4 regions of the Paenibacillus sp. BIHB 4019 genome follow, and region 4 is predicted to be linked to each of the others. Evidence: riboswitches for the same ligand, from Rfam matches in the RefSeq annotation. Region 4 holds a riboswitch; each other region holds the start of a gene.
What was found. Region 4 has a riboswitch for cyclic di-AMP ahead of kdpF (K(+)-transporting ATPase subunit F). Riboswitches for the same ligand answer to the same signal wherever they lie in the genome.
Positions count from the first base shown of each region.

Region 1: another riboswitch for cyclic di-AMP. It lies ahead of BBD42_RS08870 (resuscitation-promoting factor); the one in region 4 lies ahead of kdpF (K(+)-transporting ATPase subunit F).
Region 2: another riboswitch for cyclic di-AMP. It lies ahead of BBD42_RS08085 (C40 family peptidase); the one in region 4 lies ahead of kdpF (K(+)-transporting ATPase subunit F).
Region 3: another riboswitch for cyclic di-AMP. It lies ahead of BBD42_RS18300 (hypothetical protein); the one in region 4 lies ahead of kdpF (K(+)-transporting ATPase subunit F).

Region 1 covers NZ_CP016808.1:2,100,871-2,108,752, forward strand. The annotation lists gene rnmV (ribonuclease M5) at 1-73, opposite strand, end outside; gene BBD42_RS08870 (resuscitation-promoting factor) at 315-1,460, opposite strand; cyclic di-AMP (ydaO/yuaA leader) riboswitch at 1,706-1,912, opposite strand; gene BBD42_RS08875 (TatD family hydrolase) at 2,097-2,870, opposite strand; gene BBD42_RS08880 (HD domain-containing protein) at 2,987-4,282, opposite strand; gene BBD42_RS08885 (AbrB/MazE/SpoVT family DNA-binding domain-containing protein) at 4,563-4,817, shown strand; gene rsmI (16S rRNA (cytidine(1402)-2'-O)-methyltransferase) at 4,939-5,817, opposite strand; gene BBD42_RS08895 (tRNA1(Val) (adenine(37)-N6)-methyltransferase) at 5,849-6,505, opposite strand; gene BBD42_RS08900 (initiation-control protein YabA) at 6,627-7,067, opposite strand; gene BBD42_RS08905 (PSP1 domain-containing protein) at 7,162-7,882, opposite strand, start outside.
Region 2 covers NZ_CP016808.1:1,911,722-1,919,603, forward strand. The annotation lists gene BBD42_RS08075 (M1 family metallopeptidase) at 1-629, shown strand, start outside; gene BBD42_RS08080 (hypothetical protein) at 645-1,460, shown strand; cyclic di-AMP (ydaO/yuaA leader) riboswitch at 1,891-2,062, shown strand; gene BBD42_RS08085 (C40 family peptidase) at 2,064-2,534, shown strand; gene BBD42_RS08090 (cryptochrome/photolyase family protein) at 2,669-4,060, shown strand; gene BBD42_RS08095 (GNAT family N-acetyltransferase) at 4,063-4,590, shown strand; gene BBD42_RS08100 (aminotransferase class I/II-fold pyridoxal phosphate-dependent enzyme) at 4,649-5,857, opposite strand; gene pdxR (MocR-like pyridoxine biosynthesis transcription factor PdxR) at 5,912-7,375, opposite strand; gene BBD42_RS08110 (EAL domain-containing protein) at 7,542-7,882, opposite strand, start outside.
Region 3 covers NZ_CP016808.1:4,208,841-4,216,722, reverse strand. The annotation lists gene BBD42_RS18320 (hypothetical protein) at 63-1,082, opposite strand; gene BBD42_RS18315 (GTP cyclohydrolase II) at 1,247-2,008, opposite strand; gene BBD42_RS18310 (winged helix-turn-helix transcriptional regulator) at 2,246-2,572, shown strand; gene BBD42_RS18305 (arsenic transporter) at 3,003-4,367, shown strand; cyclic di-AMP (ydaO/yuaA leader) riboswitch at 4,581-4,746, shown strand; gene BBD42_RS18300 (hypothetical protein) at 4,751-5,170, shown strand; gene BBD42_RS18295 (beta-mannosidase) at 5,363-7,882, opposite strand, start outside.
Region 4 covers NZ_CP016808.1:2,462,827-2,470,708, reverse strand. The annotation lists gene BBD42_RS10505 (galactose ABC transporter substrate-binding protein) at 1-187, opposite strand, end outside; gene BBD42_RS10500 (substrate-binding domain-containing protein) at 322-1,314, opposite strand; gene BBD42_RS10495 (cache domain-containing sensor histidine kinase) at 1,311-3,203, opposite strand; gene BBD42_RS10490 (response regulator) at 3,200-4,855, opposite strand; cyclic di-AMP (ydaO/yuaA leader) riboswitch at 5,333-5,533, shown strand; cyclic di-AMP (ydaO/yuaA leader) riboswitch at 5,642-5,831, shown strand; gene kdpF (K(+)-transporting ATPase subunit F) at 6,087-6,164, shown strand; gene kdpA (potassium-transporting ATPase subunit KdpA) at 6,205-7,882, shown strand, end outside.

The DNA.
Region 1 (7,882 bases), 360 kb from region 4:
TATCGGCTTCAACAGCCCGCTTAATCGCTACCGTATCCTCTTTGCCTTCTACTACAATCATTTCCTTGATCACATCGAACAATCCTTTCACAAAGGGAAACTTATCAAGCTCATATTTCATAAATTCCATAAAAAATGGGCGATTGCTGCAACAACAACCCGCTCATTTGCGTCTGTTTTATTATAACCCCAATTAGCCATTCAAGCGAATCTGACGCAAACAAAAAGAAGAGGCAAGGCCTCTTCCGCATCCAGTCATATTTAGCTTATGATTGCGATAAACTAGAGCACAATCCATAAAGAACTGCTACTAATTAGCTAAGCGATGGCTTGTTAGGACCAATCACATAAACGGTAAATCCTTTTTTCTTACCAAATTTATTCGCTTGCTTTTCACTGTCAAAATAAACATCGATCTTATTGCCCTTGATCGCACTTCCGGTATCTTCAGCACGGCGGAAACCAATGCCCTCGATATACACCCACCAACCGAGTGGAATGATATCCGGGTCAACGGCAATTGTCCGTCCTTCCGATACTTTAGCGCCAGATGCCGTAATTCCGTAGTCAGGATGTCCTTCGCTCTTGCCCGTAGAAGCTAAGCCAGCTGAATAAGCCGTCAGGGTGACGTTGCTGAGCACTTTTTTGGATGTGAGCGTTGTGCCGTCTACCGTTACATTGTTGCTGGTTGTCGCTGTCGACAGCACAGTAACTTTAGGCTCCGGCTTTTTCGTACCGACTGCAACGACCTGATTGACCGCAACCGTTTCGACTACCTTGTCTACCACTTTCTTGGAAACAAGTACACCATCTTCAAACTGCTTCTCAATTTTGATCGTTACGACGCCTTCTTTGCCCGTCTGCACAACCTTCTCCTTGCCTACTTCCAGGTTCGGATCTTCCTTCTTCACAATGGTGAACGGCGTTGTGCTGGACGACTTGCCTAGCTTCGTATCGACGCGAATGACTGTTACGGTCATATCCGCGCTGACGCCCGAGCCAAGCGAAGGTAATACTTTATCATCATCTTCAACAGGAATATTTAATTTCTTTATCGCTGCCTGCACGGTTTTCTCTGTCGTGTACACCGTTGATGTTTTGCCATCAGCTTTTACAAGTAGCGGTACCGCATGCTTAATTTCAAAGCGGTCCCCATCCTTTACTGCCGTATTCAGAGGTACAGACACCTCGTCATGCGGGCCAATTGTAATAGCTTGTTCATCCAGTAGGCGTTGCAGGACCCATTGTTTCGTTGAAACAACAGTTTCTTGTCCATTCACTACTACGGATACGCTTTTGTCAGCCGATCCGTACAACAACACCAAAAACATGAAAGTCATAGCGATTGAGATCGTAGTACTCAAAAGAATCAAACGCAAGTTTTCACGCTTCCATCGCAATGCGAAAGACATGCTGGATGATCGTTTCCCATGGGTCTCACTTGCTTGAATAATGCCCACTTCATCGGTCCTCCTTCATAGCCCCGCCGTCGAATTACGCATGATACCATTGACGCGACTATAGTATATTGGCGTGCTTCTAGCACGCTCCAGTATATTTCCTCTGCAACCTCCTAGATTTACCCTATGACGACGGTTTACCCAATATTCAAAAATAAAAAGAAAGCCCGTCGACAGAGGATCTGTATCGTGGCTTCCCGGGAACGTCAAAATAGACTATTCAGGAATGGTGGATGCACGAGGTTGATCACTCTCTATAAACGCTTACGAGGTTAGCTGTCGGGTTCGGGCAAGAGAGCTGCCCTATCGTCGGAAGAATGCTCATGGCAATCCCCGCCAAATTCACCCCTAGAAGAAATTCAATGCGCGTGCAATGTGATCCGCAAATTCCTCACAGCATCGTGCCTGGTTCCCCCGCTCTCCAAAGTTCGAAGATTAAGCGCAAACTGGAAATCCAATACAAAAATTTAAAGCTCTGAAATGAATCATACCTTCATCTGAGCCTAATTGTAAAGATCAGATAAAAACCGATTTAAGCGAAATTTTAGGATATTTACGGAAAAGAGAGTCTATTTCAGCATGAAAAATTAGTTTTATCGCCGGAAAGGTCACTTATTCTCGTTTTTAAAGCCGTTTTTACACAATTCCGAAACATTTTTTACCGTTTTCGGTCGTCAAATTGGCGATTTCGGCTACCGATTTTCCTAATATTTCTGCTGCCGCTTCCGCAACGAGCGATACATAAGACGTCTCATTTCGTTTCCCTCGGAATGGATGAGGGGTCAAATATGGGGCATCCGTTTCGATCAAAATTCGGTCACTCGGAACCATCGCAAGCACCTCTTTTGGCACCCTTGCATTTTTGAATGTAAGCGGTCCCCCGAACGATATATAGAAGTTCATATCGAGGCATTTTTGAGCCGTTTCTGGACTGCCGGAAAAACAATGCATAATGCCTCCGACCTCAGAAGCATTTTCCTCCTTCAGCAGCTTGACAATATCTTCATGGGCATCGCGGTTATGAATAATAATTGGTTTTTTCAGCTTCTTGGCTAAGCGAATTTGCTCGCGAAATACGCGGTGCTGGACATCTTTAGGAGACGTATCCCAGTGGTAATCTAGTCCGATTTCCCCAATAGCTACCACTTTAGGATTAGAGCAAAGCTCTTCAATCCATCCCAGATCCTCCGGCAGCATGTCGATGCTGTCAACGGGGTGCCAGCCAACTGCTGCATAGATAAAATCATATTTTTCTGCCAGCGCAAGTGTTGTTGGAATCGTTTCCCGATTGAAACCAATATTAACCATTAAATCCACCCCTGCCGCACGCGCTCTTTCGATAACAGCTTCGCGGTCTTCGTCAAAATGCGGGGAGTCCAAATGTGTGTGCGTGTCGAATAAAGAAATCATAATTGAGCAAGCTCCTTCTATATTATAGTCTAAGGTGAAACGGTCGAAAGCCGTCCTTTGGCGGCGCGTTTCAGTCCGAGAAATATAGAGAAAGTATGGCAAAATCATATACTTTCCTATATTTTAAATAACATTCGTACTTTATCGCTTAATTGATCAGCGGCAGCGCGCAGCTTCTCTTCCGGATAATACAAATGGGACTGGCCCTGATGAAGTCCAGTAATGGAACGAATGATGTCAGATTTCGTGGAAATTTCACTGACAGTCTCGTAGCTGTCCATTAACAAAATCGGCGTCTTTTCTTCTTTTCCGCCTTTTTTCGTATCAGGCTGATACACATCATACGGTTGATCAAATGGAAAATCAATTTCCATATGGTAATCCGGGTTCAACCCGATCGCTGCAAATTGTTGTCTTACTTCATTAAAGAGGCCAATATCCGGTTTATCCAGCATGATGTATTTATAGAGGCGACGCGTCAAAAAACGATCACATAGCTCCGCCAGCAGTTCATCGCTTTCTTCGCTCCATTCTATAAAGGCTGTCTGCAAATACGCCTCATCCAGCTTCAAATATTGTTTAACCCCAATTGTCCCGTCAAGCAGCCGTTTCAGCGGCTCCGGCATCCAACCAAATGTGTAGCCACCCTCATAAAGCTCCTTCGCTCTGCGAAATATTTGTCTAAGGATGATTTCCGAGCTTCTCGTCACCGGATGGAAATAAATTTGCCAATACATTTGATAGCGGGACATCAAATAATGCTCCACGGCGTGCATGCCGCTTTCTTTAACAACAATCCTTCCATTAATAGGACGGAGCACACGCAGAATACGCTCCAAATCAAAGTTGCCATAATTGACCCCTGTGAAATAAGCATCCCTCAATAAATAGTCCATTCGGTCCGCATCTAGCTGACTGGAAATCAAGCCGCTAACAATTGGATTCGGATATGTCTTATTAATAACAGCAGTGACATGTTCAGGAAAGTCGTCTGCTACATTTCGTAGTATACGATTGACCTCGGTGTCCTCGAGCAAAATGCTGCAGGTCCACTGCTCGTGATGCGTATCGAATACTTGCTCCAGCGAATGGGAAAATGGCCCATGACCAACGTCATGCAGCAGTGCAGCGCAAAGCGCCAATAGCCGCTCCTCCTGCGGCCAACCGGGAAAACCATTGCGTTCGAATTGGGAAATAATCTTTCTAGTAATTTCATACACGCCAAGGGAATGGGAGAATCGGCTATGCTCAGCGCCATGAAAAGTAAGATAAGAGGTACCTAGCTGCCGAATACGCCGTAATCTTTGAAATTCCTTCGTATTGATTAGATCCCATATCGTCTGATCCTGAACATAAATATATTTATGAACGGGGTCTTTAAAAACTTTCTCTTCCGATAGCTGTCGGTTCATTCAACAAATCAACTCCTTTTGTTCTCTGGTTCGACATAAAAAAGTAAAAAATATGTCGAAGAATGTCGCAAAACAGTTTCCAAAATGTCGAAGCTGTTGTATTCTATAGTAAGAGTAATATGACCTTACTATATAGTCAAACTCCCTTAGTAGCTGCAATTTTCTTCAATAATTTCAGTTGACTATTATGGGAAACGTTGGTATTATAGTAGACATAAAAAGAGAAACTATGTCGAAAAGTGACGAATACACTTTTTGATGAGAGGGGAAACAAATTATTATGATGAAGTCCACAGGTATTGTCCGTAAGGTTGATGAATTAGGTCGCGTTGTTATTCCAATCGAGCTTCGCCGTACGCTTGGTATCGGAGAGAAAGATGCACTAGAGATTTATGTAGACGGCGAGCGCATTATGTTGAAGAAATATGAGCCAGCTTGTATCTTCTGTGGTAACGCTGAGAACGTATCTTACTTCAAAGGAAAAATTGTTTGTCACATTTGCCTATCAGAAATGCCTTCACCTGTGACAAAATAAAAAAAATAGGTTATAATAACCTTATTCAACTAGTTAATTCTAACCTTTTAATACTCCTTATTGCCTTCCTGTGCTAGAACCCGGCCAGGAAGGTCTTTTTTTTCTCTATTTTCTTGTTTTTCTAGCGGTTTACTTCATTATAAACATCTCGCTTTGATAGACCACGATCTGTAGCTGCCTTTTTTATCGCGTCCTTACGTCCAAGCTCTGCTTCGTAATGCTGCACATGCTCTTCCATGCTCAGCTCCGCCCACCAAGCGGCAGCAAGCTCCCCCGTATTCTCATCTGAGCTGCTTCCTTCTATTATAAGGCAATACTCTCCCAATGGCGGATTTTCCTCAATCCAAGTGATACATTCCGTTACTGTACCACGTGCCATTTCTTCAAAACGCTTCGTCAGCTCTCGCACCATCGCGATACGACGGTCTCCTAGATGCTCCAGTATGGCATCCAGCGTCTTCCGCAAGCGATGCGGCGACTCATACAGCATCAAGGTGCCTTCCTGTGCTTGAAGCTGAAGCAGCCATTTCGCAAGCGACTTTTTGTCTCGCGGCGGAAATCCGGCGAACATAAAACGCTCCGTTGGCAAGCCTGATACAATTAAAGCCGACAATGCCGCATTCGCACCAGGTATCGGAACGACAAAAATACCCTGCTCCACCGCCTCGGCAACCAAATCTGCACCGGGGTCGGATACAGCAGGCAGCCCTGCATCGCTTACAAGGGCAATTGATTGCCCCTCTTGCAGCAATCGAATAAGCTCGCTGCCACTCGCTTGTTTATTATGTTCATGATAGCTGACAAGCCGTGTCGCAATTTCAAAATGAGAAAGAAGCTTACGTGTTTGTCTCGTATCCTCGGCAGCTATGAGATCCACTTCTTTCAACGTACGAATTGCGCGAAAGGTCATATCCTCTAAGTTGCCAATTGGCGTTCCGACTAAATATAACGTCCCGGCACCGTGTTGCTGCGGCCCGCTAAAGCTTTTTTGCACAAACATTGTTGAGCCCTCCTTCTAGCATTCCACTAGGCTAAGTATCATATACCATAATTGGCGGCAGCAGCCTAAGCTCCGGTCTGCCATCACGCATAGCCTCAATAAGCACCATATTGGCTTCGCCATTTTTATTCGGATGAATGAACTGTACCCGCTTTGGCTCCAGCTTGTACTTGCGCATCGTCTCAATAATTTCTACAAAGCGTGATGGCCGGTGCACCATGGCTACTTTCCCAGCTGGGCGCACCAGCCTTGAGCAAGCTTCGACAATATCCTGCAAGGTTCCGTGTACCTCATGCCTGGCGATCGCATAATGCTCATTTTCATTAGAGTCTCCTGCTTCAGCCGACATATAAGGCGGATTGACGGTTACCGCATCATACGTTCCATAAATCGCTTTATTCGCTGCAAAATTTCGCAAATCGGCTTCCACGATATTAATTTGCTGCTCCAGCCCATTCAGCTTTACACTCCGCCTTGCCATATCCGCAAGTCTTGGCTGAATCTCCACTGCATCAATTTGTGCTTTCGTCCGCCCTGTCAATAGCAGCGGTATTACGCCATTCCCTGTGCAAAGGTCAATGACCTTCCCTTTTTTCGGGATGCTTGCGAAGTTGGAAAGCAGCACCGCATCCGTCGAAAAGCTGAACACTTCCCTGCTCTGGATAATTCGCAGTCCGGTATCCATCATTAAATCGTCCAAACGTTCATTGATTTCCAGCTTAATCTGCTCGTCCACGACTTTCCCACTGCTCCCTTGACATAAAGATACCGTCCTCTTAGCAAGGACGGCATAGTGTTGACCGATTGCATTATTTATTTAAGAAGGATAAGCAGAAGAGACAATCGCCTTCTGTCCGCAAATGCCCATAATAGACATTGCAAATATGGAAGCCTTCATGGTAAAGTCTCGCCAAATTATCATGCCCTTCTCCTACTGAATATGCAGCTGCATCTTCGGCGGAAGTGAACAAATCGGCTGTTTCTGTCTGCTGCTCTACCTTTGTGCTTGTCCCCATCGTCTTGCCCGCAGTTGTTTTTGAAGCCCCTGCTGTCTTAACTGGCAAAGGTTCCTCCGCTTGTTGCGGGATCCGCTTCAAAATTTTGCGCAGCTGATGGTTTTCCATGCTTAACCGCTTATTCTCTTCAAGCAGTTCCTTCACTCGCAGCTTCAGATCCCCAACTTGACGATGAAACTCGCCCATTTGGGTATCAAGCTGATCCATTTGAACAAAAATCTCTTTTTTCTCCAAGTTCCCACCCCAGAGCTTCAAGCATCGTCTTGCACCTTAGCTGTAAGCATTGCGCTTGGTCGTTTGGACATGCTATGAATTGTTCTTAATACTGTCATTTCAAAATGACATCGTCTAACGGAAGTTCCTTCGGTTTCCCCGAAACTTCAAACAAGTGTACGTACACGGTCTTGGAACCAACATTGATTCCCGTTACCTTGCCTTCACCAAGTGAAGTGATAACGATCTTGCCAATCGCTGGAAGCTCTTCTCTCGAGCTTTCATAATTGTCATGCTCGTATTTCAAGCAGCACATCAAACGGCCGCATAAACCAGAAATCTTAGTCGGATTGAGCGACAAATTCTGGTCCTTCGCCATCTTGATCGATACCGGCTCAAAATCGCCCAGCCATGATGAGCAGCATAATATCCGGCCACATGGTCCGATGCCGCCAAGCATCTTCGCCTCGTCACGAACCCCGATTTGCCGAAGCTCAATCCGAGTACGAAACACGCTTGCCAAGTCTTTCACAAGCTCGCGAAAATCTACCCGACCTTCAGCTGTAAAATAAAAAATGATCTTGTTGCGGTCGAACGTGAATTCGACATCAACCAGCTTCATCTTCAGCTGATGGTCTTTTATTTTGTCTGAACAGGTTGAGAATGCAGCTTGAGCAGCAGAACGATTCTCCTCTACAACCTTCGCATCTACGTCGCTGGCAATTCGTATAACGCGCTTTAACGGAAGGACAACATCCGATTCACCGACTTGCTTCTGTCCAACCACTACTTTGCCATACTCGATCCCCCTGGCCGTCTCAACAATGACATGCTGG
Region 2 (7,882 bases), 550 kb from region 4:
CCCCTGCCCCATTGAAGCAGCCTTCATGGGCTTATCACAACAGCGATGAGTATGCGGAAAATGTATACATGCGCGCCAAGCTTGTGCTGGTCGGCATTGAGAAGCAGGTCGGAGCAAAGACGATGTCAAAAATTATGCGCACATATTTTCAAAAATACAAATTCAAGCATCCAACCACATCTGATTTCCAGCGTGTCGTTGAGCAGGTTACGAAGGAAAAATGGCAGGACTATTTCCACCAGTATGTATATGGCAGCCTGATGGCGGATTTTTCAGTAGAGGCTATTCGAGTGAATGAAGTGGAGCAGGATGGCCAAACGGAGTACGAGTCTACGGTGCTGATCAAGCGCAATGGCGGGCAAAATGGGCCAATCCCGCTTATATTCTCCTTTACAGACGGCGAAAAGATTTCGAAAACATGGGATGCCGCCGAGTCGCATATCCAGTATAAGGTTGTGCATGCTGCTCCGCTTGCCTGGGTGGCGGTTGACCCGAAAAACAGCAATGTGCTGGACAACAAGCATATTAACAATTTTATGCGCGCAGAAGTGCCCGAGCAGTCGCGCATTCGATGGAGCCTCGGTTTGACGAAGCTCATTGAAGGCTTGCTCGGATCCGTAGGCTGGTAGAGAGGAGGTTGAAAAATGAAGCAGCATATGAAGCAAGGCTGGCGGCTCGCTATCCGCCATTTCTATATCGTCATTCTGTTATTCCTTTACCAGCTATTATGGGGACTTTTCCTTTACCGTTTTGTTGATATGACTGTACTGCCGCTGCTGCGGCGCTTTCCGCTCCAGCATCCGTCTGACTCGGCCGTGTCGCTGTTCTTCAGCGAGGCCCAGTTTCAATTGACGAAGACGGATTTGATCAATCCTTATTTGTGGCTTCTGGGCGGCTTGTTCGCCGCCCGCATGCTGCTGACGCCGCTGTTCAATGCGGGGCTGCTCTACTCGCTGCATCATATGGGCGAAATAGGCGAAACGCAGTTTCTTCAAGGCATTCGCAAAGCTTGGAAGCCCGTGACGCTGCTCTATTGGCTGCGCACGCTGCTTATTTTCGCACCCGGCTGGTTCCTGCTGCCTCGCGCCTTCAAGCTGCTTATGGAGGGCCATTCGCTAGGCGAGCTGCTGCAAGGCACGCTGCCGGGCTTTGGCGGCTGGCTGCTATGGAGCTTCCTCGTTCACCTGCTGCTGCTCGCTATGCAGTTCGGCGCCGCCTCCGGCACGGGCTCCTTGCGCTGGCTTGGCCATGCGCTCCGAAATCTTTTCCCTTATGCCGGCATCTCTCTGCTGATGTGGCTGCTGGCTATTGCCGCTTCGCTCTGTGTGTCTGGGCTTTCCTATGCTTGGGCAGGCATGCTGGCACTCATCATGCATCAAGCCTATCATCTGCTGCGCACCTTGTTAAAAGTATGGACGCTCGCTGCCCAATACGATTGCCTGCAATCCAAGCAGAGCTGAGACCCTTAGAAAAATGAGGGCAGCCCTACCTAATTCTCATTTAGTATTCTCATTTTTCTAAAGTCCTTCTCATAAAAAAAACCGATTGCGGCCAGAAGGCCGCAATCGGTTTTTTGCCGTTATCCTGGACCTGCAGGCAAAGCCTCCATTTACTTCCCAGCCTATATGCCGACCTAGCACAAACTCTCTAAATCTTCATTTTACGCTATAATTCTTGCCTATTTACACGATTCTTAGCATATTGGCTGCCTATTTATCATATAAACTGACAAAATGTTTTTTTGCCCAAGAACGGCGATAGAACGAACATTTATTAGGCAAGAAACTTGTTTTAACGCAAAATTGAGCCAAAAGGTTACATGAGAATTATTAGAAATTCATTCATATAGAAGGAAATCACATGAAAAAACCGAATTATTAGCGCAGAGCAAAATTAAACCAGCCTAATTTTTTATACCGCAAAGGTATAGAAATACGGGGGAACCACTTTGGGTGAATTGATTTCGATGCTTGGACGGCTTGATTCAAGTGTCTTGGAAATCATAGGGAACCTTCACAACCGAACCCCACAGCTAACCTCGTCGGCACCGGAAGGAGTTTCAAATTTTGAAGAAGGTTACTGCACTACTCGTTGGTCTTGTATTAATGCTTGCTTTCCAAGCAGGCAGCGTGTTCGCGAGTTCGAAGATGGATGGTGTTATCGCTGATCTGATCGGCACACCGTACCAAAGCGGCGGAACAACTACGAAAGGCTTCGACTGCTCCGGTTTTACGAAGTATGTTTTCGACAAAATGGGCATCGATCTTTCCCGTACTTCCCAAGCTCAATCGAACGATGGCAGTGAAGTGAAGAAGAGTGACCTGATCGCTGGCGATCTCGTATTCTTCAACACGAGCGGCAAAGGCATCTCCCACGTTGGTATTTACGTAGGCGATGGAAAGTTTGCACATGCTTCCTCGAGCAGAGGCGTTATTATTAGCAAACTTAGCGAGTCTTATTATGCTGATCGTTACGTATCAGCTACACGCGTTATGAGCCAAGACGCTTACGACAAGTACGCAAGCGAGCAATAGAGCCAGACCACGCTTTTTTCGCTTACATAACGAAAAGCTGCTGTCTCAATCAGCAAAGCCGCAGTTGTTTGTCTTCGGACAAATCGCTTGCGGCTTTGCTGTTTTCTGGCACGGACACAAGGGGGCTCGTTTCCATGTATGTATATATTCACCGCAAAGACCTGCGTTCAAACGATTTGCGCAGTTTTGATTATTTGCGCCGCTCTGGGCAGCGCGGCTTTCATCTGCTCATTATAGATCCGGCTCTGGCGGACGGCGACCGGCTCTCTTGCCACAGCGGCCGGACCTTCCTGACACAGGCCGCCTCCCTATTGGAACAATACAAGGCGGCAGGCGAGCAGCTGCATGTGCTTTACGGTGATCCCGCTGCTATTACCGATGCGCTGCTGCAAGCACATCCCATTGAAGAAGTCGTCGTCCACATGGACTATACGCCTTATGCAAGGGCACGCGACCACGCTATACAGCAGGTTGTACGCGCAGCGGGACGCCGCTGGATGCCGCTCGAAGATGCGCCGCTGGCCGATTTGGAGGAGCTCCATACATTTTCCCGGCGCAGTGAGCCTTACAAGGTATTTACGCCGTTTTACCGCATGTGGCAATCCTTTATGCAGAGCCACTATTCCCCTGCGGGCGAGACAACACTGCAGCAGCTTAATACGCTGAAAAATATAGATGCCAGCATGGCAGAGCGCTTCAGTCTGCCGCGGGAGCATTCGGCAGCACCTGCCCTTCTGCAATTAGCTGACAATATACAACGCGGGCAATCGCATGAGGCGGGCAATCCAGCTGCCTTAGAAACGCTTCATGCAGCCGACGCGCTGGAGCAGTTTCTAAATCGCCGCCTGGCTGGCTATGCTGACAGCCGCGATCAGTTTGCAGTCGGCCAGACGAGCCATTTGGCGCGTTATTTGAATACGGGAGCGCTGTCAGCACGGCAAGCCTACGAAGCGGCGCAGCAGCAGTTTGGAGCCGAGGCGTGGATTAGACAGCTGGCTTGGCGGGATTTTTTTCTATATCAAGGAAAATACAATGAGGACTTCTACCGCTATGAGCAGAAGTTTGATTTATCTGCGCTGAGCGATCAGCATTTCGAGGCATGGAGCGAAGGAAAAACGGGCATTCCTGTTATTGATGCCGCTATGAAGCAACTAAATGAAACGGGAGAAATGCCGAATCGGCTGCGGATGGTTGCCGCCATGTTTTTGACGAAAAATCTGTTATGCCCGTTTACGCTGGGCGAGCAGTATTTCCGCCGCCAGCTGGCCGATTATGATCATACGCTGAACCGAGGCGGCTGGCTTTGGAGCTCGTCGCTTGGTTACGACGCCGCGCCGTATTTTCGCATTATGAATCCGGCTACGCAGTCCGCAGCACATGATCCGAGCGGCACTTACATTAGACGCTGGCTGCCGGAGCTTGCCCATCTGCCTGATAAGCAAATCCACCTGCCGCAGCCGCATGCCATCGTTGATTTGAAAGCTTCACGCGCCCGCGCGATTGAGATTTATAAGGAGATTGTGTAAGGATGACAAAAACAAGTGCTGCTCCTGCTGGTGCCCAGCCGCCATTTGGCTGGAAGATAGCCGCTATGGATACTTCCCATGCCCGGCAGTTGTGCGATTGGCGGTATGAGCCGCCTTACGGCATCTATCAATGGCCCGCATGGGAGGTTATGGAGCAAGCCGAAATGGAGTTTGGTGATCCGGAGCTGCGCCAGAGGCAATATGCGGCTATTTTAGATGACCGCGGGGAACTCGCTGGTTTTGCACAGTTTTTCCCGCTAGGGGAAGAAGTGCTGCGGCTTGGGCTGGGTCTTCACCCACAGCTTTGCAGCAGGGGCTCAGGCACCGCCTTTGTGGCGCTGCTGGTAGAGGAGGCTTGCCGCCGCGCTCCTAATAGCGAGCTGGATTTGGAGGTGCTGACCTGGAATGCACGCGCGATTCGTGTATACGAGAAGGCAGGCTTCCGTATTACCGACACGTATATCCGCCCGACACCGCAAGGCGCGGCGGAATTTCATTGTATGGTTTACGGAGGAGGGAAAGAAGCCTAGCGTCTCTCTTCCCCTTCCTCTTCCTTACCTAGCCCTTTCTTTACCCTTTCCGCTCCCATCAGCCACCGACCCGCTCCAACTGCTGCAACTGCAACGGTTCAGCCTGCCTCGTCTGGCTCATGTAACAGCCCATTCGCTCCAAAGCTTCCGACAGCTTTGCTGATGATACCGAATAGGAGCAGCGGATGCGCCCTTCACCGCCCGGGCCAAAAACATGCCCTGGCACGACGGCCACTCCCGCTTCCTTCATGAGCTTGAAGGCGAACTGCTCCGAGCTTAGTCCCGTATGGGCAATGGATGGAAAAGCATAAAACGCCCCTTCCGGCATATGGCAGGAAAGCCCCAGCTGCTGCAGGCCGCCCACGAACATCGCCCTGCGCTGCTTGTAAGCCCCCTTCATTGCATCCTTGTCTGCCAATCCGCTGCGCAGCGATTCCAGAGCAGCAATCTGTCCCATAATAGGCGCGCACATTGCCGTGTATTGATGAATTTTCAGCATTTGCGAAATAATTTCCACAGGGCCGCAGGCATAGCCAATACGCCAGCCTGTCATGGCAAAAGCTTTCGAGAAGCCATTTATGACGATCGTCCGCTCCTGCATGCCAGGCAGCGATGCGATGCTCACATGCTGGCTTTCATAAGTCAGCTCCGCGTATACCTCATCAGAGACGACGATCAGATTATGCGCCTTCACCAGCTCGGCAATGGGGAGCCAATCCTCATAGGACATGACTGCACCCGTTGGATTGTTCGGATAGTTGATCAGCAGCACCTTGGAGCGCGGGGTGATTTTTTCCCGCAGCGATTGTGCCGTTAGCTTGAATTGCTCCTGCTCATGCGTCTCAACGTTAACAATACTGCCGCCCTGCAGCGCTACAATGGGCGAATAAGCGATATAGCTTGGAACTGGGATCAGCACCTCGTCGCCCGGACAAATCAAGGTTCTCATCGCCAGATCAATCGCCTCGCTGCTGCCCACCGTCACGAGAATCTCATCCTTTGGCTCATAATTTAATGCAAAGCTGCTCGCCAAATAACGGGCGATTTCCTCGCGCAGCTCCAAAAGTCCGGCATTCGGCGTGTACATCGTCTGACCGCTTTCCAGCGCTCGTATGCACGCGGCGCGCACGCGCTCCGGTGTTGCAAAATCCGGCTCGCCCACGCCCAGCGAAATCATATTTTCATCCTGCCCGGCCATATCGAAAAACTTGCGAATGCCCGAAGCGGGCAAGCTCTTTACAAGCGGTGAAACGTTATACTGCACCATTATGCCTGCATCCCCTTTTCAAAATAATTAAAAGTATAGTTGTCGCTTTATTCCTTATGAAAGGCCCCACAGCTGTTTTGCCGTATCGCCAATAATCCGAATGCCTTGCACAATATCCTCATCCGCCACGCGGGAAAACCCCAGTCGCAGCGTATTGCCGCCCCGTCCATCCGTAAAGAAATGATGGCCCAAAGTAAAAATAACCCCTTGCTGCGAGCACGCCTCCAGAAGCTCCCGCACCTTGCACGCTTCCCGAAAGGTCACAAACAGATGCAGCCCGCCATCCCCCGACAGCGTCTCATAGGGAACATAGGCTTTGCAGGCTTGCAGCGTCAGCTCGTATTTACGCTTGTATTCCGCCCGCGCCCGCTTCAAATATTTGTGCAGATTGCCATTATGCAAATATTGATAGAGCAGCGATTGGTCAAGCGTCGAGGTATGAATGTTGCGGGCCCGCTTCATGCTTTCCAAATAATCAATCAGCTCGCGGTCTGCAAGCACCCACCCGACCCGCAGGCCGGGGAACAGCACCTTCGAGAAGCTTCCAATATAAATGACGCTGTTGCCGCTGCCCGCCGATGCGATGAGCGGCGGCACATGCGCTCCGGAGTAGCGCAGCTCCTCATTAAATCCGTCTTCAATGACGGGAATTTCATAACGGCTCATGAGCTGCATGAGCGCCAGCCTTTTCTCCATCGACATGACGATGCCTGTCGGATTGTGATAGGAGGGGACAAAATAGGCACAATCGTAGGGGCGCTCCTCCAAAGCCCGTTCAAGCTCCCCCAAATGAATGCCATCCGGCTCCATCGCCACGCCTTTAATGTCAAAGCCATGCAGCTTGAGATTTTTAATCGCGGTATGGTGGGTTGGATTTTCGCAGAGGACTGCGCCATGCTTTTGCCGGAGCGCAGCCAGTACAAGGTCAAATCCTTCCGTAAAGCCGGCAGTGATGAGCATATCCTTGCCCTGCACATCCACGCCCTTGTTCTCCATATAGGTCATCAAATACTGAATTAGCGGCTTATAGCCTTTGGCATAACCATAATTCAGCAGCACATGGCCCTCCACCGACATACGGCCCAGAAACGCCTGCTTCACATGATCCAGATCAAACAGCTTCTCATCCGGAGCGATGCTTGTAAAAGAAATCGTACTCTTGCCTGCGCGAATGCCGCGCTTCATGAGGTCCAGTTCCTCCGCAAGCAAAGCCTGCCTGCTCAGACGCTCCTTCCACGGCAACTGCCAAGACAAGGACGACGGGGCGGCGCTGCCCGCCGAATCCTCCGACACATAATTGCCTTTGCCTTGCAAGGCATATACGCGGCCCTCGTCCGCCAGCTCCGCATAAGCGGCAATGACCGTATTGCGGCTCACACCGAGCAATACGCTAAGCTCGCGTGTCGAAGGCAGCTTCTGATGGGGCTGCAGCGCGCCTTTTATCATTAAACGCTTCATATAATCTTTCACTTGAATCGATATTGGACGGCCTTCTATGAGCTTGAAATCATGATACACTTCTCATCGCCCCACCTTTATCATGGCATGTGGTCCCGCCCGAGCGTAAACGGCTGTCGCCATCCTTTGGCAGCTCGGTGCGTTTCAGTTCGAGAAATATAGAGAAGGGCTGAAACCATCATATCCTTTCCTATATTCTAACAAAAGAACCACGACGCCGGATTTTTCATCCTGTCGTGGTTCTGCAAGCAGCATCCTCTCGTTGCCGGTCCGTCTGCTGTTCATGATCCTTCATATCTGCAAATAAAATAAGGCCGGGGCCAGCAAGGACCGATACGGTCCGAATCCATTCACATGTATCTAAATCGACGTAGGCACGCGACACAAGGGTTCGCTGCGTCTCGCTTAACTGCGCAATGGTAGGAATGAAGTAGGGGCGCCAGCTCCAATTCGCCCCATAATATTCCTGCTGCCGCTCCCACTCGCCAGCCTCTACCCTGCAATAGTTGGCTGATAGCTGAATGCCGTCTTCCCGGCACAAATAAATGCGAACGCAGCTCGGCGGCA
Region 3 (7,882 bases), 1.7 Mb from region 4:
CTTGAAATGCCTATGAAACGCAAAAGAAATTTGCCCGTTTCTGACGTCATAAATCGGCCTTTTTAAGCACCAAGCAGCTCTTCTGCTTTCGCCTGAAAACGTTCATGAAATTGCTTGACCGCCCGGATATCCATCTGCTTTCCATTGATCCGTTTGTAAACTTGCTCATCCGTCGTCGCCAGCACGTCCAGAAACTGAGAAACAATTTGAGCTGTTACCGTTTCCGGGTGCTCCTTCACCAGCTTTTGATAGCTCGCCTTCACCTCGCTGAGCAGCCGATACGTTTCCATATCGAATACAGGCGTATTATTGAGGCCATAAATATACATCGATAAGTAGCTGTTTAAATAAAGCTGCTCGATTTCCGGGCGCTCTGCTGAGTTTGGGTACGTCTTAATGTAGTTTTCCGACAAAACGGCGCGATTCGCCAGTTTGTCCCACGTTATGATCAGTCCGGCATCCTTCGCTGATACCTCATTGGATTCTACCGCTCGCAAAAAAATATAATCATTCATCTGCTGCGATACGTAATTTTTGTAAACCTTTTGCAATTCAAAATCAATGATCGGATAAATGGTGCCCTCTACCATAATCAGCTTGTAGCCGCCCATCAACTTCGTAATAACAAGCTGCTTCACAGCGGCATCCTGAATTTCGGCGGCGTTGGAAGCCGTAATCGGCCACTGCTGCTGGAGCAGCACCTCCTGCACATTATTTTCAAAAAAAGCGTCCTGCGTTCGTTCCAGATCATTGTTATAATACGCATTCAGCTCGCGTATCATCGTATCCGCCCGCTCCTGTCCCGCTTTCGACATATTTTCGTTCAGGAATGATACAATTTCGAACGGCTCCTTCGCATTTTGCACCGTCTGGCGGTATTGCTCCAGCAAATTGTCTTTCTCTTGAGGGACACCTTGAACAACTGGCGAAACCTGAGCCCCAGCATGGGATTCCCGTCTTTCCTCTGTATTTTTATTGTTGCCGCTGCAGCCTGCAATGAATAATGCAAAAATAAGAACTAAAATATTCCATCTATAGTTACGACTACGCACGCCGTTATTCACCTCAATCGTCATGTTCACCTGGCCCTCTCACCCTAATAGTATATGCCACATTATCGTCAATATCCAATAGACGCATGAACAGAGCGGAAGTTACGGCAAAAAAGCGCGGAAGCAGGCCTCCGCGCAAACTTTTTTTAAAACACATCCGTATCCTTAACTTATCTTCAAAATATCTCCTGATCTTACAGCGCTTTGACCTGATTATCCTCTTGCTGGGCTTCGGCCGAATAATGCCCTGACTTCACAACCTTTGTTGTCAAATACTTCTCATTGTAGACCGAGGTCTGGCCCCAAAGCGGAACACGGCGGGCAATGTGCATGCCAGCATCACGAAGCGCCTCCACTTTGCGCGGGTTGTTCGTAATAATCGATACGGGCTGCGAGCGAAGCAGCTTCAAGACTGCAATGGATTCGCTGTAATCGCGAGCGTCCTCGGCAAAGCCCAGCTCCAAGTTCGCATCAACCGTATCCAGCCCTTCCTCTTGAAGCAGGTAAGCCATTGCCTTGCTGAACAAGCCAATGCCACGGCCTTCATGATTGGCCAAATAAAATAAGGCACCCGTTCCATGCTCGGTAATCATCCGCATCGACTGCTTAAGCTGAAAGCCGCAATCACAGCGTTGGCTGCCAAAAATATCGCCCGTATGGCAAATGCTGTGCATGCGAATCAGCGCATCTTCGCCTTCGGCAAAATCGCCATAGACGAGCACGCTGGATTGCTGGAGCTCCGCATAATGCCCATTTGCCAGCTCGCTGTATAGATCTGCTTCGTCCTGTGCGCTATTTTTCTCACGCTTCAGCCAGCTGTACCACTGGAAAATCTTCGTTTCGCCATCAAGCTCAACCGGAAGCTGGATCGGTCCGACAACGTGGATATCGTGCGAATCGCCTTCAATTGTTTTTATTTTGTCATTTATAATAGAACGAATGGATGGTTTAATCATTAGTGTGCACCTTCTTCATCTGTATTTGATATAATAGGTTGAAAGGCTAAGCTTCATCTGCTAGACATGCACCTTGCCTTATTAACAATCATAGGGGAACAAATTTTCGCTTACCATTAGTAACTAATTATATATTCGAAATTCCATTACGTCAAGTTATGAGCGTTCAAAAAGTTTGCTTGTATATAAATACTATTAAAGCTATACTTAATAGCAAGTTATAATGAGGTGATCTACATGGAGAAATCCGGGCTTTGTCCGCGCCTGCACAAAGGGATGGACATTATAAGCAAACGATGGACCGGCTTGATTATTTATCAGTTGCTGTCCGGGCCGCAGCGCTTCAGCTGCATTCAAGGCGCCCTTCCCATTAGCGGCAGACTGCTGTCTGAGCGGCTTAAGGATCTTGAAAATGAGGGCATTGTAAGCCGCGCCGTCTTTCCAGACATTCCAGTTCGCATCGAATATTCGCTCACTGAAAAGGGACACGCACTGGAGCCGGTCATTCGCGAATTGCAGCAATGGTCATCCAATTGGGTAGCGCCTATGTCCATATCCAAGTAAAAGGTAAACGAAGCAGCCTCGGCCCCTCCATTGGGCCGGGGTTGTTTTGTGTATTCGGAGCGGGGGACGCTTCGCGGAATTATAGCAATCTACTATTAACGTCTAGTACCCTCTATCAGTAGGCCACATATAAATATATTATTCGTATCTCCCCATGATAATTGTCCTCATATGCGTTATCACTAGAAAGGAGGAACCCCCCTTGCTTACTGTCTTCATTATTTGCTCATCAGGCCTGTCCCTCTATTTCATTCTTAAGCCTCCTCCACCGATTAAACAGCCTACTATTCTAACCCTGTCCTCTGCGGCAACAGATAATCGCTATGACAGCATTAGCATAGAAAACGCTCAGCATACTGCCGCTGCCGCAAACGAATAACCCTTTCCCGCTTCACTATGAATTTAATCAAGAATTCGAGGTGATTACCATTTGATCTCGCTACCTTCCATGATCGTGTCCCTGTTTGCTTTCCTCTTCACTATCTTGCTCATTTTGTGGCGTCCCAGAGGGCTGAATGAAGCCATTCCTGCTACGTTTGGCGCCATACTCGTCCTACTGAGCGGCGTCGTCTCGTTGTCCGACCTAGCGCATATTAGCGCCACTGTAAGCGGAGCCGCCATCACTATTATGGCGACGATCGTCATGGCTATCGTGCTAGAAAGCTTCGGCTTTTTCATCTGGGCAGCCGAAGGGCTTGCTATTCGGGCACGAGGCTCAGGACTTAGGTTGTTCTGGTATGTAAACCTGATGTGTTTTCTGATGACGCTATTTTTCAACAATGACGGCAGCATTCTTATCACAACCCCGATTTTGCTCATTATGCTGCATCACATGGGACTGAAAAACCACCAAAAAATCCCATATCTTCTCTCAGGAGCATTAATCGCTACCGCCTCCAGCGCTCCCATCGGAGTCAGCAATATTGTAAATCTGATTGCGCTGAAAATTGTCGGCATGGATTTGTACATGCATACCGTCATGATGTTTATCCCCGCTACACTTGGTCTGCTGCTGCTCACCTTGCTGCTGTTCCTCTACTTTTACCATCAGCTTCCCCGGGAAGTACCCCGTGCGATCTCAATCGTCCCTATTCACTCTGGCTACCATCCTTTACTTACTCCTGCCGGAAGCAAGCCTGCGCAGCCCAAATACAGCAGCCGCTTTATGAAATCGATTCTGCTTTTCGTCTTCTCCGTTCGGCTCAGCTTATTTGCTGCATCCTATTTGCACATCCCCGTTGAGTGGGTCGCTGTTTTCGGCTCCTTGCTGCTCCTTTGTTGGCGCTGGATTTACCTGAAAATGCCGCCGAACGACATTTTGCGTAAAATCCCCTGGCATATACTCATATTCGCCTTCGCCATGTATATCATTATTTATGGCCTGCACAACATTGGCTTGACGCAAGGACTCGTTCAGGTGTTCGAGCCGCTCGTTACTGGCAGCCTGATGAATGCAAGCATTTTAATCGGAGGGCTCGTCTCCGCCATGTCGACACTCGTCAACAATCATCCCGCGCTCATGATCGGCACGATCACGCTCACTGAAATGAACCTCGACCCGCTTACCCTCAAAATCGCCTACCTCGCCAGCGTCATTGGGAGCGATATTGGCTCACTCATTTTACCGATAGGCACGCTAGCCTCACTCATTTGGATGAATCTCGTGCAGAAATCCAAAGTAAAAATCAGTTGGATGGATTATGTCAAAGTAACGCTTGTCATCATTCCGCCAGTGCTGCTGTTTACCCTCACTCTTCTTGCTCTATGGGTTGGCTGGATTTTCCCTATGCACTAGCTTATGACAACTTATACATGAGCGGTCAGACTGCAAATAGGTGTTTTCTTATAAACCCGCAGCTATTTTTATGGCAAACGGGCGCTGCCGCCAATTGACGGCAGCGCCCGTTTGCCTATTAGGCAGCAGCACTATTTATTTTATTTACTACTAAAAGGTTTACAATTGAGGAATAACGGTTTAATATATATCCCTAGCCGAATTCTAGCACTCTAATATTAATCGCTTAATTTTTCAATTGAAAAAGCGGGGGAACCAACAACGTGGTTGAAGCGAAAGCTTGAATCGCAAGGGGTGAATCCGGTGCATTGCGCACTGGTAGGGCAGCTCACTGGCCCGAATCCGACAGCTAACTCCGTAAGCGAACGTGAGGAGAGATGAAAATGATTGTCCTTCATGCGCCGGACGCTCCGCCTAAGGCGAAGCACGCAATGAAGCTTACGGTCAAACGCATTGAGCTGTTTGTCATTCCAGCACTCAATGTAGACGACGCCGGAAACCGTGCCTGCTTGCGGGTAACGACGGACAAAGGCATTGGCTTTGGCGAAACATTTGTCGACGAGATGGAGCGCCCTAACGATTGGGGCCTGTGGTGCAGCGCGCTGAGCAGCTTTATCGGCACCTTGTCTATTACAGGACGATCGCTTCGGAGCGAGCAAGCCGATCATCACAGTGTGTACAACCTATTCGATCATGCGATTCATCATCTCAAAAGCTGGACCGCAGAAATTGAACCGGACGACAACGCTTCTGAGGAACCTATTTTACTTAGCCGCTCCTTATTCTACCTTTCTATTTTTTAGCCTATTTTGGATCGCCATAATGCAAAAGAACCTTCCCCCGCCATGTTTCAGCTGGCAGGGAAGGTTCTTTTTTTTCTATTGGCTGCTTATTCTTTCAAGGTGAAACGGCTTTCGCCGTCCTCTGGCGGCGCGGCACGTTTCAGTCCGAGAAATATAGAGAAAGGATGGGAAAATCATATCCTTTCCTATATTTTAAATAAAATCGGTCATTGAATGGACAGTCAGCTCGCCCGGCGACGCAGCGTTGAAAGCCTGACCCCCTTGCGGATTTCGCGCATAAAACGTAATCGTACGCGGTTCGTTCGGCAGCAGATCGAAATAGTTGTCGCTGAAAATACCTTCGATCGATGCGGAAAGCCGAACCTGCTTGGCCAGCGTATCCGTCTCCAGTACATAAGCGGTGCCCCCGCTGCCTTGAACCTTGCTGATCTTTATGGCCGGAGCCGCAAGCTCAAGCTCATTCATCGGCTTGAAATAATGCTCCTTCTCCTCTACGAGCAGTCCGCCCTGCTTTAGCTTCGCCACAAGAACGACCTCGCCTGGCTGAATGCCCTCGGAAAGCAGCGCTTCCAGCTCTAAGGAGCAGGCGATATGGCCGTTGTTTGGCTGAAGCGATACCGGAACGGCAAACTGCTTCAGCACCTTGCCCGCGAATGAACGCAGCTCAAGCGCAAGCTCGCCGATGAAAGGCTCATTTTGATCTGACAATACATAACAATCGACACGGCCGCTGCTCGCGCAGTCAAACGACAGCATGATGTCGCGGAAGCTGCGTGCCGCATAATATTGCAGTGCTTTCCAGCGCCCGTAATAGTCCATTCCCGCCCATGAGGCGACAGGCCAGCAATCGTTCATTTGCCAATACAGGGACCCCATGCAAAATGGCTTTTTCCGCCGATGGGCCTCAATCGCTGTCTTCATCGCCTCCGCCTGCAAAACCTGGCTCAAATACAGAAATGCCGGGAAATCCTTCGGCTGGCGCAAATACATATCCATATATTCCTTGATCAGCTGGTTGCCGCGCGCGTTTTTCTGATGCGCCAGCATAACCTCCGATTCAATGGCCATGTCCGCATCTTCCGCATACTGCTGCACCGTTTGCAGCTCAGGGAACGATTGGAAGCCGTATTCGCTCATGAATCGGCCGACGTGGACGTTGTATTTTTCAAAAGGCTCGACATTATGCCAGACGCCCCAATAGTGAATATCGCCGCTCTTCGACAAGTTGAAGGCATGCTGCTCACCGTCTCCCGTCAGCCCCCGCATCGGTGAAGAAGGCCAATACGCAATGCCATTGCCAAGCCCCGCGACCGCTTGCGGCAATATCCGGTGGAAAATCGCCTCATAATCAGCCCACAGCTGCTCGCGCTGCTCAGGCGCATAGTCGCGCTTCCAGCCCCAGCCCATATTTTCATCATAATGCGACCAGGCCGTATCGATTTCATTGTTGCCGCACCATATCGCGATGCAGGGGTGATTGCGCAGACGCCGTACGTTTTCCTCCGCCTCCAAACGCACATTTTCCAGAAAAGCCTTATCTCCCGGATACATGCTGCAAGCGAACATGAAGTCCTGCCAAACGAGCAATCCATACTCATCGCACAGCTCATAAAAGGCATCCGCCTCATAAATGCCGCCGCCCCACACCCGGAGCATATTCATATTCGCTAACGCAGCACTCGCAATTTCATGACGGTAACGCTCATAGGTCACGTCAGGCAGGAAACTGTCATTCGGGATATGATTGGCGCCTTTCGCGAACACCGGAACCCCATTTAGCTCGATATAAAAGGCATGGCCCTGCTCGTCCTGATCGGTTACCAGCCTCACTGCCCGCAAACCCGTCGTTACACTGCGGCTGCTTACGGACTGCTCGACCCCATCCTTTGTTTGCACAAGCAGCGCTTCAAAATGATACAGCTCCGGCTTGCCGAGGCCTCTGCACCACCAAAGCCGCGGCTGCGCAATTGAAGCCGCCAGCTCCACCGTCTGCAAGCCCGCCGCCAGCTGAACCTGCTGCTCCCAGACCCTGCCGTCGGCATTTACCCGCAGCATCCCTTGCCAAGCTTGCTCGCATTCCACTTCTGCTGCAATCCTTAGGCTCGCATGGGCTGCGGTGATTTCCTGCTGCTCGATATACAGATCTGTCAGTCGCACCTCTGACCAGGCAACGAGCTTCACTTCCTTCCATATGCCGCTCGTCACAAATCGCGGGCCCCAGTCCCAGCCATAATGGTACGGAGCCTTGCGGGCAAAAATGCTAATTTTCTTGTCGCCAAGTCCACCAAGCTCTGACTGGTCATTCGCCGCCGGAAGCGGATAGCCCAGCTTCTCAAGCTTCGGCAAATCCTCGTTAACAGGCGAACGAAATTTGACTGTAATCACATTGCCTTCCGGCTGCAAAACCGGCTTCACATTCACTTTCCAGCTGCGGAACATATTATCTGCCGACAGCATATGCTTGCCGTTGACGTACACATCCGCATACGTATCAAGTCCAGTGAAAACCAACTCCAGATGCGATTGTGCCAGCAACTCCGGCTTTACGCCGAACGTGGTCTCGTACTCCCAATCCTGCTTATCGATCCACTGCAGCCCATGCTCATTCGTGCCGTAAAAAGGGTGGTCTATTTTCTCCTGCCGCAGAAGATCCATATGCACGTTTCCCGGCACAATTGCGGGCAGCCACTCCTTCTCGCCACAAGCTCTAAA
Region 4 (7,882 bases):
CCTTGCCTGCCGCTGCTTCCGTAATCGCGTTGCGGACGCCTGTCATAAACGTATCGTCAAACTTGTAAATCGCGACCCCAACCTTCGGCTGGTCGCCCTCGCTTCCCCCTGCGTTGCCGTTTGATGCCGAGCAGCCTGCCGCTACCGTCAATGCGCCGATCAGCAGCGCAGCCGTTACCTTTTTCATTTCATCATGACCTCCCCATTTTTAGTTCATGCTGATGAGCGTGTGCAGCTCTGTTTCTCTTTCGTGTCCTCATTATGGCTGAAACGGGGCCGGAAACGAATGTAAAATCCTCATCATTTTTATTAAAATCCTCCTTACTTCTGGATAAAGGGAAACAGCACCCGCTGATTTTCAGGCCAAAACATCGTGTCGCTATTCACCAGCTTGGCTTCCATCGCTACATGCAGCGGCACTTCCTCGCCCCGCAAAGCGAGTACGGCGTTTTTGATGCCAAGATAGCCGATGCTGAACGGATTTTGCACCAGCACCGCTTGCAGCTGATCTTCCTGCAGCAGCTCAAGCAGCTCCATGGAGCTGTCAAAGGCGACAATTTTAATTTTGCCGCCGAGCCCCCGCTGCTTTACCTCAAGGGCAGCTGATACGGCCGCTTGGACATTAAGCGCCAATATGCCATCCACCTGCTGCTCGTCCAGCAAGCTGCTGACGACGCTTCGGCAGTTGCCGTCAGCCTCCACACAGGGCTCGATGCCGATAAGCGCCATGCCGCTTTCCTCGGCAAGCGCCTCCTTAATGCCTTCCTCGCGGCGCAGCTGGTTGTTGTCCCCAAGACCGTCCGTCAGCAGGGCGACGCTGCCTTTGCCTGCCAGCAGCTCGCTCATTTTGAGGGCAACCGCTCGTCCCGCCTGATGATGATTGATCGTGATGACCGAGCTGATGCCAGCGTCCTCCGTCTCCGTGTCAATCGCAATGAGCGGAATCCGCGCTGCCTTGCCAGCCTCGACAATGCCGGTCGTAACCGCCTCGTCTCCGGAGGCAAATACAACCGCATCAGGATGATGTACCAGCGCAAGCTTTGCCGTCTCCAAAAGCTGCTCCGGGCTGCTCTGCTTATCCGGTCCGGAAATATGCAGCGTCACATTAAACTCCTTCGATGCAGCTTCGGCGCCCATGACGACGGAGTTCCAGTAGTCGCCGTCCAGCCGCTTGAGCAGCAGGCTGATGTCGATATTTTCCCGCTGAATGGCGCTGTCCTCTGCCGGATGCGTCGTGCAGGAGCCCAGCAGCAGCGCAAACACAGCCACCATGCTCCGTAATGCGAGCCGTCCCAACTTGTGTTTTACGCTCATCCTTCCTCACTCCTCTCGTCCGCTTCATCGCCGGCCTGCTTGAACGGGAAACGTATCGTTACGGTCGTTCCCTCCTCCAGCTCGCTCTCAAACTGCAAGCCATACGGCTCGCCGTAAAACAGCCGAATCCGCTCATGCACATTGCGCACGCCTACGCCGGAGCCCGCACCGGAAGCCGCACTGGTTGCAGAACTTGATGCAAAATTGGCGGAGGTTGGCCTTTTAGGAGCCTCTGAAGCAGTCCCTCCAATGGTGCCGTCACGATCAGCCTTTCGGTCTCCAGCATATCCAGACGGCTTGGCGGTACTGCCGTCGGTCTCTCCCGTGAGCAGCGCCGCCAGCTGCTCGCCGCTCATCCCGAGCCCATTGTCGCTCACCTGCAAGTACACTTGCCCAGCCTCGATCCATGCCCGAACAGTAATCAGCCCTTTATCGACAGACGGCTCAATGCCGTGCATAATGGCATTTTCCAGCAGTGGCTGCAAAATCAGCTTGAGCGACAAGCTGGGCAGCGCGGCCTCTTCGACGTCAAACACATAATCGAATTTATTTTTGAAACGGATATTTTGAATGATGAGATAGTTCCGCGCATGCTCCAGCTCGCTCGCCAGCGGAATCATCGGCTTGCCTTTGCTAAGGCTGATGCGGAACAGCTTCGACAAGGAGGTAATCGTCGTCACCACCTCCTCGTTGCGGTTCATGCCGACCATGCGCACGACCGTATTGAGCGTGTTGTATAAAAAATGCGGATTAATTTGCGATTGCAGCGCCTCAAACTCATATTTGCGCTTCGCCTCCTGCTCCACAACAATTTGCTGCATCAGCTCGCGGATTCGCGCTACCATCAGATTAAAGCGTGTGGATAGCCGCTCTACCTCCAGCGGCCCGCGAATGGCGGTCATCGTATGGAAATCGCCGCGCTCGACATTTTTCATCGACTTCTCCAACTGCCGGATCGGACGGGCAATAATGCGCGAAATAAGCCATGACATCGCAATGACGAATACAAGCAAAAGCAGCAGCAAATTCAGCAAATAATCGTTCAGCTCGCGTTTTGTCGTAATAATCTCATCGGTAAAGGACACTCCGACCACCTTCCAGCCGATGTTGCCGATCGTCTGCACGGTAATCATTTTATCCTCGTCGCCGGATTCGTCATGAAAGCTGCCGAACGTATATTTCAGCGCCTGCTCGACGTTTTCGCTTTTCAGCCCGGCGTAGATGAGCTGCTGCTGCGGATGGTACACCATATTGCCCGCACTTTCGTCCACAATGTAGACGTAGCCCTTCTTCCCGAGCACGACCCGCGAGGACAGCTGATTGATTTTGTTAAAATTGACGTCCAGAAGCAGCACGCCATGCTCCGTTTTCCCGCCCCTTACTACGGTAATGCCTTTGCTCAGCGAGACGACCCATTTGTACTGCATTTTGTACATGTTCTGCACATGCGGCAGCGAGTAGCTGAGATGGTTCGGCGTTTGCAGCGCGCTCTGGAACCAGCGCTGATTGTAAAGACTCAAATTTTCCTTGAGCGCAACGCCGGGGATACTCATCATCACCTCTCCGTCATGCCCAATGACGGCCAGTGACACAATTTCTCCCCGAATGCCGATGATCGTATTCAGCTGGCTGCGCAGCTCTTCTTCGTTCACATCGCCGCTGCGGCTAATTGTATCGTGGAGAACGCCGTAAATTTCCGACATGCCCTGAATATAATCCTCCAAATTGTAGCTGACCTGATCGACGACCTGCTGGGTATTGCGCAGTGCATTCGTCTCTGCCGTCTGCGAAAACTTGTTGAACAGCAGCACGCTGACCATAATAATCGCCGCCGCGGCAAACACCGACAGCGCCACTGAAATGAGAAACTGGATGCTGCGCTTCCTCATGGCGCATCCGCATTCATCGCCTGATTGCGGTATTCCTTGGCAGAGACGCCGACATTTTTCTTAAAGCACAGTGAAAAATAATTCGGGTCCGAGAAGCCGACCTTCTCGGCAATTTCGAACGTCTTCAGCTCCGTCGCCCGCAGCAGCTCCTTCGCCGCCTCCATCCGCAGCTGAAGCAAATAACCGCCGAATGTCAGCTTCACCTCCTTCTTGAACAGGCTGCTGAAATATCCCGCGCTAATATGCAGATGGCTGCACAGCCGGGCTATCGACAGCTCGCTGTCATGGAAGTTTGCTTTCGTGTAACGCACCGCTTCCTCGACCAGCTGCTTGTAGGAGCTTTGCCTGCGGCTGGCGATATGATGGCGAATTTTCTCGCAGAGCGACATGTACCAGCTTCTCGTCTCCGCCAGCCCGCTAAGCTGCTGCAGCTCCGCATAAATTTGCAGCTCGTATCCCGCGATATCGTACAGGTTCAGCCCTGCCTCCCTCACCAGCTTCATGACCGCCGTCATCATCTCCAGCATGTAAAGCTGGTATTCCCGGTAAGCGGCATGGACGCCTTCAATCTCGTCAAACAGCGCTGTCATCAGCTGCTCCAGCTCCTCATGCGTGCCTACCCGCAGGCAGCGAATGAGCGCCTGCTCCTTGAGCTCGTCAAATTGCAGCTCTTCCACATAGCGCTTCTCAACATCGTCAATGCAGATAATCCGGTTGCTGCCCACCAAATTATGATAATCGAGCGCCTGCTGCGCCTCCTCATAGCCCTGCTTTAGCTGCGCAACATCCGCCAGCGTTGAGCTGACCCCAATCGTTACGGGAAAACGCAAGTATTTCTGAATATTTTGCAGCATTTCAGCAAGCCCGCCCAGCGTCCGTTCCATCAGCTCTTGCGCGCTACTTCCCCGTCCAACTGCGAGCAGTGCCACTTGATCCTGATGCAGAAAAACTTTGCCCAGCCCAAGTCTGCCCCACACCTCCTCCGCCACATTGCGCAGGGCAAACAGCTTGAGGTCGAGATCGCTGGAGGCCGCAAGCGAGCTTTCCGCTGCACGGAGCGGCAATCCAGGAAGCGCTTCCAATACATGCGTGTGCAGCACGGACACCATGTACGCCTCGCCCGCTAAATCCAGCTCATATTTTTCTGCCTTCTCCTCAATATGCCGCAGCGGAAGCTTGCGGGTGAGCAGCGACGACAGAAACAGCTCCTTTACGACCGGCAGGCTCGTACGGTAATGCTCCTGCAAAAGCTGCATATTTTCCCGCTTCTCGCGCTCATCGTCCAGCCGCTCCTTCACCTTGTCCATCACCTCAAGCAACTGCTGCGCGGAAAACGGCTTTAAAATATACTCATCCACCTGCAAGCCGATTGCCTGCTTCGCATATTCAAATTCATCATAGCCGGAAAAAATAACGATGCGCGTCAGCGGATACGTCTTCCTCGTCCATTCCGCCAGCTCCAAGCCGTTCATATACGGCATGCTGATATCCGTCGCTACGATATCCGGCTCCAGACGCTCAATCAGCTCCATCGCTTCCCTGCCGTTCGCCGCCGTATCCACAATTTCAAAGCCATGGCGCTCCCATGCAATTTCGTGCAGCAGCCCGCTGCGCGTCTCTTCTTCATCATCTACCAGCAGCACTTTATACATCGTTCATCCCCCCGCTATTTATATACGCGGCCGAGCAGCCGCAAACACCTGATTCTGTCAGCATGCTATTTATCATATTCGTTTCCTTGTTTTCTGGAAAGAGGGGGTGCTTTTAGAAAATAAAAGAAATCGCGAGATAAAACGACCTTGCTAAAGATAAATCTCGTTGAAAGCGTTTAAAATCAAGCTAATCCGCAGCATTCGCTCTCTTTTGCGGCGTAAGCTTCCTTTACAGCAATCGCGGCAGGGGAGTATGATTCATAGCATGCATGAACCTTTTTTTTGAAATATAAGAATTTATAAGTTTTGCACTTATAAATAGGCTTGTATTTCTCGGACTGAAACGCGCTGCGCCGCCCAAGGAAGGCGATAGCCGTTTCACCTTGAAATATAGGAAAGAATAAGTTTTCGTTATCCTTTCTCTATATTTCTAAGGGCAAAGCTCTTCGCTCGTCCCAGAAGGACGACGAAGTCGTTTTTGCTTGATCGCTGAGTCTTCGCCTATTAAGCGAAGAGCGGGGGAACCAAACGCACTGCATCCATCCGATGTGAGAGTCGGAAGCTGGCAGCGCAGGGGTGAATCGTTTGCAGGAGTGTCATGAAACTCCAGGCAAATGTAGGGCGACTCTCACCGCCCGAATCCGACAGCTAACCTCGTAAGCGCAGGTGTAGAGAGGAATGGTGAACGATTGTGACCTTGTAAATCAGGCCACAGAGCGTCATACGCCTCTGTGGTTTTTTGTTGTCTTTTTTTCGAAAATAGCACTCGCAACATCGGCAGGCATTTTGTTTCAAACGCTGAGTTCTGCACTGCCGCAGAAACGGGGGAACCATCGACGGCTCTCTGTCGTTGTCCAATGGACAATTGCAGGGAGCGTCACGGGGTGAATCGCAAGGGCACGATAAGTGCCAAGCGTAGGGCGTCTCTCGCGCCCGAATCCGACAGCTAACCTCGCAAGCGTCAACGGGAGAGGCCACACTTACACTTATCGCAGGCGAATCAGGGGCGCATCATGCCCGGATGAAGGAAGCTGCGGGTGAAGAGTCCTCTTTGCCCAAGGCTTCTTTTTTGCTGCCTTCTTTTCCAAAATGACAAGGGATAAAACGAAATAAGGAGTGCTGCAGCTATGCTGGATATCGGAATGGCTTTGACCTTAATCGCAGCTTTCGGGCTGATTGCCGGATTTATTCGCTGGTGCGATCGGTCCATTAGCGAAACGGAGGAACGGGGATGATTGTCATACTGCTCGTTACAGGAGCCTTGCTGGTGTATCTCGTCTACGCCTTGCTCCATCCGGAGAAATTTTAGCACATAACATTTCATCATTTATAGCAAGGGAGGAATAGCTGTGGACGTCCTGCAAATGGCGGTAGTTGTCGGCATGATCATGCTGATCGCAAAGCCGCTTGGCCATTATTTATATTCCGTGTTTTCAAACGTTCCAAACCGTACCGACAAGCTGTTCGCACGAATCGAAGCGATCATCTATTCAGTAATCGGGCTCAAAAATCGCCAAGGCATGAGCTGGAAAAGATATGCGCTCAGCTTTATTACACTCAATTTCGTGCTCGTAGCTGTCAGCTATGTACTGCTGAGGGTGCAAAGCGGCCTGCCGCTTAACCCGAATGGAATCGGCAGCATGGAGCCGACACTCGTCCTAAATACGGTCATCAGCTTTATGACCAATACGAATCTCCAGCATTACAGCGGCGAATCAGGGCTGACGTATTTTGCGCAAATAGCGGTCATTACGATGATGATGTTTACGTCGGCCGCTACCGGCTTTTCCGTTGCTGTCGCCTTCGTGCGCGGCATTACAAGCAAAGGCGGAACGCTCGGCAACTTTTTCGAGGATTTCGTCAAAGCGCATACGCGTATTTTCTTCCCGCTGGCTATTGTCATTACGCTGCTGCTTGTGGCGCTGCAAGTGCCGCAAACGCTTAGCCCTACCTTGGCCGTTACGACACTTGAGGGCGCGGTTCAGCATATCGCCATCGGGCCAGTCGCCTCGCTGGAGTCGATTAAGCATCTTGGCACGAATGGCGGCGGTTTTTTCGGAGTCAACTCCGCCCATCCGTTCGAAAATCCCAATCCGCTGACGAATGTTATTGAGATTTTGTCCATGTGGGCGCTGCCTGCCGCGCTGCCTTTCATGTATGGCCGGTTTGCGAAAAGCAGCAAGCAGGGCTGGGTTATTTTTTCGGCGATGATGGCGCTGTTTCTGATCTTTCTTACGATTTCCTATACGGCTGAAAAAAGCGGCAGCCCGCTGATCGCCACACTCGGCATCGATGCTTCGCAAGGCAGCATGGAGGGCAAGGAGGTTCGCTTCGGCATCGCCCAGTCCGCGCTGTTCACGACGGTGACGACGGCGGCCACAACCGGCTCGGTCAATTCGATGCACGATACGCTCACTCCGCTTGGCGGGCTCGTTCCCCTTGCCCAAATGATGCTGAACGTCGTCTTCGGCGGCAAAGGCGTCGGGCTCGTCAATATGCTGATGTATGCGATGCTGACGGTGTTCATCTGCGGGCTGATGGTCGGACGGACACCAGAATTTCTCGGGCGAAAAATAGAGCCGCGCGAAATGAAGCTGATTGCCATTGCCATTCTCGTGCATCCGTTTATTATTCTCGCGCCAACGGCGGCGGCTTTTCTAACCGATCTGGGGCAAGGCGCTATATCCAATTCGGGTTTTCATGGCATTACGCAGGTGCTGTATGAATATACGTCCTCGGCCGCCAACAACGGCTCCGGGTTTGAGGGGCTGGCCGACAATACGCCGTTCTGGAATATAACGACCGGGCTTGTGATGTTTTTCGGCCGATATATGTCGATGATTGCGCTGCTTGCTGTAGCTGGATCGCTCAGCCGCAAGCAGTGGGTGCCGGAGACGATTGGCACGTTCCGAACGGACAATTCGCTGTTTGCAGTTATGCTGATGGGCGTCGTTATTTTGATCGGCGCGCTCACGTTTCTGCCCGTCATTGTCACAGGGCCAATTGCCGAGTTTTTAACGATCCGTT